2 linked regions of the Bacillus pumilus genome follow. The protein of the gene in region 1 interacts with the protein of each later gene in a pairwise test. Links are inferred from orthologs where the notes say so. Each region holds a gene or a part of one and is shown in the gene's direction. Other genes may lie near its edges. The genes, in order: GKC25_RS16910 and ndk.

Region 1 (3,517 bases):
TAGGAAGAACGCCTTTCCCCTTACCTTTTACAAATCACCAATTTCCCCTTTTTGAGTTCGTCTAAAAGAGTTAAAGCTAATTCCTGATCGGCGCCAACTGACATCATTTTGGCCATGAGCTCGTCATCCCGGGTGCGGATGACATTGGCGATTTGATCTAAAATCCCTTGATCGACCGCTGTCATGCTTTTGGCATTCGTATGCTCTGTGACGGTATCAGAGCGTTCTGGATCGTACGCAAAAACAAAAATATCATCCTTTGCTGAACGTATTTGTTCAATGGTCTGTTTGGCTTCTTTGCTATTTTCTACTGTGAAATATTCCATCGTGATCACTCCTTTTCATCAAAAATTCCCATTTTCCCGTCACATCAAACCGCCTTTTATATCATGAGAAGAACGTCATTTTATGTTTTAATGGAAAAAGACGAATTTATTAAAGGAGTAAGCTGAATATGAAGATTTCCTTATTAATTGTGACACATAACCGGCTCAGCGCACTGTGTGAGCTGCTTGAATCCATTACGAGACAAACTGTACAGCCTTTTGAAATTGTGGTTGTGAATGATGCAGGAGAGCGAGTCGACATCATCCAGGAACTCTACTCTGAACTTCCGATCCGCTTGATCCATTTAGATGAGAATGTCCAGCATGTGAATGCTAGAAACGTGGGGGTGCGGGAGCTGACAGGCGATGTCATCATGCTGAGTGACGACGATGATTATTTTACACCTTGTCATATTGAACGTATGAGTAAGGCGCTGGAGGACGCCGATTTTGTCTTTTCTGATGCAGAAATTGTGTCATTTGAAGAAAAAGGCGCGACCCGTTTCCCGGTGTCGAGACGTTTATTTGCTTATACAGCAGCTATTGAGGATATGCGTGTTTTTTCTACCTATGTTCCTTCCGGCAGTATGTACAAACGCTGTATACACGATGAGATTGGCTATTTTGATCCAGCGATGCATCATTATTGGGACTGGGACTTCTTTTTGCGTGTATCACAGCATGCCCGTGTCAAACGAGTGCCAGCTGCCAGCGTGATCTATGCGTTTTTTGACGGCGGTGGGAATCAGTCTAGTGATCTTGGTGAAACAAGGAAGAACTACTTAGATGATCTAAGTGAAAAGCATGAGCTGGGTGACCTGCCGACAGCTAACTTTGCTGTCTTATTAGAAGAACCAGCGATGAAAAAACGAGAATCAGAGAGTGATATTGTGTGGGACGGAAAACCGATGATCTCCAGACTAACGCAGCAGATAGAAGGAGGAGAACCCCAATGAAGCCATTTTTAAATGATAGTTGGTGGGCTGTGATGAAAAGTGAATTTGAACAGCCGTATTATCAGGAATTACGTGAATGGATGAAGGAAGAATATCGCACGCAGACCGTTTTTCCGAAACCGGATGACGTTTATCGTGCGCTTCATTTGACGTCTTATGAAGAGGTCAAAGTGGTGATTTTGGGACAAGACCCTTATCATGGCCCAGGTCAGGCACATGGATTAAGCTTTTCTGTTCAGCCTGGCGTGAAGCATCCGCCATCATTGAGAAATATTTTTCAGGAGCTAAAGGATGATCTTGGCTGTCCTGTTCCAAATCATGGCTCACTTGTGAGCTGGGCAGAGCAGGGTGTGTTGCTCTTAAACACTGTGCTGACCGTGAGAAAGGGCGAGGCGAACTCGCATAAAGGCAAGGGCTGGGAACGTGTGACAGACCGTGTCATTGATGTGCTGAATGAACGTGATCAGCCCGTCGTTTTTGTGTTATGGGGAAGACATGCTCAAAATAAGAAAGAACGCATTGATCAAAACAAGCATTACATCATTGAGTCACCTCATCCAAGTCCTTTTTCTGCAAGAAACGGCTTTTTTGGCAGTCGTCCGTTTTCAAAGGTAAACGCGTATTTAAAGCAAATGGGGATCGAAGAAATCAACTGGTGTATCCAAGGTATTGAGTGAAAAGAGGACGAGGGGAGAGCCCCTTCGTCTTGTTTATTTTAAAAATTTACGAACCAAGTCGAGTCCGTTTTTCGCATTTGGATAACGGAAGGAAAAATCGAAGCGATTGGTTTGGCGCAGGACGCTTTTTTCATGTGTAAAAGTAAAGAAGCTTTCTTTCCCGTGATATCGTCCCATGCCGCTTTCGCCCACGCCTCCGAATGGCAGGTAAGGAGTAGCGACATGCATGAGCGTGTCATTGATACATCCTCCGCCAAATGAGAGATGGTCTAGGATATAGGCTTCTGTTTCTTTACTTGTTGTAAATAAGTAAAGAGCAAGCGGCTTCGGCCTTGTTTTGATCATATGCGCTGCCTCATGCAGAGAATCAAAGGTCATGACAGGCAGAATCGGTCCGAAAATTTCCTCCTGCATGACGGGATCTTCCCATGTGATGTGGTCTAAAATGGTCGGAGCGATTTTGAGCTCGTGTTCATTGCGCTGTCCACCCGTGACAATCGTTCCATTTGAGAGGAATTGTGAGAGTCTGTCAAAATGACGCTGGCTGACATTTTTCCCAAAGTGCGGATGTGTTTCAGGGTGTTCACCATAAAAGTCCCGGATACAAGCTGTCATTTCCCGCAAAAGGTCCTCTTTAATGGACTCATGAACGAGCAAATAGTCTGGCGCAATGCATGTTTGCCCTGCATTGGTGAATTTGCCGAAAGTGATTCGCTTCGCCGCTAGTTTGATGTCTGCATCAGGCATGACGATGCAAGGGCTTTTTCCGCCAAGCTCAAGTGTGACAGGTGTCAAATGCTTTGCGGCGGCTTCCATGACGATTTTGCCGACTGCCACACTTCCTGTAAAGAAGATATAATCAAAGGGCAGTTTCAGCAGCTCTGTACTGACATCTACACCGCCTTCTACGACAGCTGCATGGTCTTCTTGAAATACACGTTCCACCATTGCGCTGATTATTTGTGAGACTTGCGGCGTCAGCTCAGACGGTTTTAAGATGACGGCATTACCCGCAGCAATAGCTCCGACTAATGGAGAAAGAGCCAATTGGAAAGGATAGTTCCAAGGAGCAATGATGAGCACACTGCCGTAAGGTTCTTTGATGATCATGCTTTTCGATCCGATATGAGTCAGAGGTGTTCGCGCGCGTGTTGGCTTTGCCCATTTGTGAAGGTGCTTGATGGTATGATTGATTTCTTCATATACCATCCCAATCTCTGTTGTATAGGCTTCTTGTTCGGATTTATGTAAATCATGGGCTAAGGCTTGTAAAATATCCTTTTCATGCTGTTTGATTTCTGCTTTTAAGTCTTTAAGGAGGCGGATGCGTTCTTGAACCGGCGGCTTTTGAAAGACTTTTTGTTTCTGAAAAAGAGAAGTGAGTTTGTCCATTATTCAATCCTTTCATAGACGATTTTGTTCCTTTTATTATGTGTGAAGGGCTATGACGGGTCAAATAAGAGAGGCGGGAGCGCACTGCTTTGAAAAAATGAACCCATTTGGTTTGTTCATTTGGTAAAATAATGTTGAAAAGAGACTTTTTTAGATTGGAGGGTCT
Region 2 (2,976 bases), 1.3 Mb from region 1 along the record:
GGCTTCAAGAATCAGCCAAAGCGTTCCCTGGCATGAAAGAACTGGCGGCTCTTTTCGAAGAGGCGGGTCTGTCTGATGTCTCGTATCATCCATTTACAGGCGGTGTAGCAGCAACACATATCGGAAAGAAGCTTTGAATAAACGATATTTGGGTGAAAATAATGAAACTAAAAGCAATGATCTCTTTTTTAAATCATGATATCGATATTATTGAAAAAGAGCTTGAACAAACAGTTCGCTCTGATTATGCATTATTAAGTGAAGCAGGTCTTCATTTGCTGCAAGCGGGCGGAAAACGAATCCGCCCCGTTTTTGTTCTCCTTTCAGGCATGTTTGGCGACTATGACATTAATAAAATTAAATATGTTGCCGTTGCTCTTGAGCTGATTCATATGGCATCGCTCGTTCATGATGATGTCATTGATGATGCTGAGCTGAGAAGAGGCAAGCCAACGATTAAGGCAAAATGGGACAATCGAATTGCCATGTACACAGGAGATTATATGTTTGCAAGATCGCTTGAGTATATGACAAAGATCAATCACCCAATGGCGCATGAAATTTTGTCAAAGATGGTCGTCGAGCTCTGTCTTGGTGAAATCGAGCAAGTGAAAGACAAATACAATATGGATCAAAACCTGCGTACATACTTAAGAAGAATCAAACGAAAAACAGCCTTGCTCATTGCAGGCAGCTGCCAGTTAGGTGCGATAGCAGCAGGTACAGATGAGAAAACACATAAAGCCCTTTACTGGTTTGGCTATTATGTCGGTATGTCCTATCAGATCATTGATGATGTGCTTGATTTCACATCAACTGAAGAAGAGCTTGGTAAGCCTGTTGGGGGAGACCTTTTACAAGGAAATGTCACACTCCCGGTCTTATATGCACTGAAGAACCAGGCACTCGAAGGCCAATTAAAGCTGATTAATAGTGAAACAACGGAAATGCAGCTGAAGCCTGTGATTGAACATCTCAAACAAACAGATGCGATCGACCGCTCGATTCGAGTGAGTGAAATGTATTTGAAGAAGGCATTTGAACAGCTGGACAAACTTCCTCGAGGACGAGCGAAAACGTCACTCGCCTCCATTGCCAAATATATTGGTAAACGAAAATTCTAATCAACATGTTGTTGATTGGTTTTTTTGTGAAATTTTTTGTCAAAAATTGATTATTATAAAAAAAAATGATACGATCACTTTGTAACAATGTAAGCCTATACATACATAACGACGGGGTGGAGAACGTATATGGACAAAACATTTCTTATGGTCAAACCTGATGGTGTGGAAAGACAATTAATTGGTGAAATTGTGTCAAGATTCGAAAAAAAGGGGCTTCAGCTTGTTGGTGCAAAACTAATGAGTATTCCAAAAGAAGTAGCAGAAACACATTACGGAGAGCATAAAGAAAAACCATTTTTCGGGGAATTGGTTGACTTTATTACGTCAGGACCAGTATTTGCAATGGTATGGCAAGGTGAACAGGTAGTAGATGTAACAAGACAGATTATCGGCAAAACAAACCCGAAGGAAGCGCTTCCAGGCACAATTAGAGGAGACTATGGATTGACGGTTGGAAAAAACATTATCCATGGCTCAGACTCACCAGAAAGTGCTGAAAGAGAAATCAACTTATTCTTCAAACAAGAAGAACTCACAAGCTGGGATCAAACCATCTCAAGCTGGATTTATTAATGTTCAAGCCAAGGTGTTCATCAAATGAGCACCTTGGCTTTTTTATATGAATATTTCTACACGAAATTTCGCATGAGAAGATACAAATTTTCGATAAAAACAGCTATACTAGGACAAAGATAGATGAGACAGGAGAGGACTTTGATGGATCAATATCAAGTATTTGTCGGAAAATGGAAAAAACTAACCGGGGTGGATCTGAATTTATATAAAGAAGCACAAATGAAACGAAGATTAACATCACTTTATGATAAAAAAGGATATAGAGATTTTGAAGCATTCGCGGCTGCCCTTGAAAAAGATAGAGCACTATTAGATGAGACGATGGATCGAATGACGATCAATGTGTCAGAATTTTACCGAAACTATCAGCGCTGGGAAGTGCTTGACCAAAAAATTCTTCCGCTGCTTTCGAAAAACAGCGGCACCCTAAAAATATGGAGTGCAGCATGTTCGACAGGAGAGGAGCCGTATACACTCTCAATGCTTCTATCAAGCCATCCGCTTGTGAAGGACTTCCAAATTATTGCAACTGATATTGATGATAAAGTTCTGCAATCAGCTCAAAAAGGAAGATATCATGAACGATCATTGCAAGAGGTACCAGATCAAATCAAGCAAAAATATTTCACAAAAGAAGATTCTTCATTTTACACTGTGAAGGATGAGGTGCGAAAGCACATTCAATTTAAGAAGCACAACCTTTTAGCAGATCCTTATGAAAAACAGCTTGATCTTATCGTGTGCCGAAATGTCCTCATTTACTTTACAGAAGAGGCAAAAGAAGAAATTTACATGAAAATGAGCAGCAGTTTAAAACCAAATGGCGTATTATTTGTTGGTTCTACTGAACAAATTTTTCACCCAGAAAAGTTTGGACTGACATCTGCTGATACTTTCTTTTATCAAAAGAAGGGGTTGTAGCTGACTTTTTAGTAGTAAGTGTGTTATCATAGTTTTACTTAAAAGCGTTAATGCGATGAAGGGAGATCAAGTCATGAGATACTTAACAGCAGGTGAATCACATGGTCCACAATTGACCACAATTATTGAAGGCGTTCCAGCGGGACTTTACATAGAGCAGGATGACATCAATTATGAATTGGCTAGAAGACAAAAAGGTCACGGCCGCGGGCGAAGAATGCAGATTGAAAAAGACCAAGCGAAAGTGTTAAGTGGTGTTCGCCACGGGAAAACATTAGGTTCTCCTATTGCACTTGTCGTTGAAAACAACGACTGGAAGCATTGGACAAAGGTGATGGGGGCAGAGCCGATC

Evidence for each region.
Region 2: the proteins of GKC25_RS16910 (region 1) and ndk interact in binary tests that used the Escherichia coli proteins (3 or more experiments, as listed by UniProt). The link is inferred for Bacillus pumilus from one-to-one orthologs.

Annotation. Positions count from the first base shown.
Region 1 is NZ_CP046128.1:3,306,909-3,310,425, reverse strand. Bases 139-3,118 are described here. They hold GKC25_RS16910 (uracil-DNA glycosylase), read left to right. Parts: upstream 139-1,278; coding sequence 1,279-1,959; downstream 1,960-3,118. Other genes in these bases: GKC25_RS16905 (aldehyde dehydrogenase), read right to left, coding at 1,993-3,118; GKC25_RS16915 (glycosyltransferase family 2 protein), read left to right, coding at 455-1,282; GKC25_RS16920 (general stress protein), read right to left, coding at 139-326. Also shown: more of GKC25_RS16920, read right to left, coding at 21-138; more of GKC25_RS16905, read right to left, coding at 3,119-3,351. UniProt on the Escherichia coli protein: Excises uracil residues from the DNA which can arise as a result of misincorporation of dUMP residues by DNA polymerase or due to deamination of cytosine.
Region 2 is NZ_CP046128.1:1,976,474-1,979,449, reverse strand. It holds ndk (nucleoside-diphosphate kinase), read left to right. Parts: upstream 1-1,253; coding sequence 1,254-1,700; downstream 1,701-2,976. Other genes in the region: aroC (chorismate synthase), read left to right, coding at 2,698-2,976; GKC25_RS09840 (CheR family methyltransferase), read left to right, coding at 1,845-2,624; hepT (heptaprenyl diphosphate synthase component II), read left to right, coding at 162-1,124; GKC25_RS09855 (demethylmenaquinone methyltransferase), read left to right, coding at 1-137. UniProt on the Escherichia coli protein: Major role in the synthesis of nucleoside triphosphates other than ATP. The ATP gamma phosphate is transferred to the NDP beta phosphate via a ping-pong mechanism, using a phosphorylated active-site intermediate.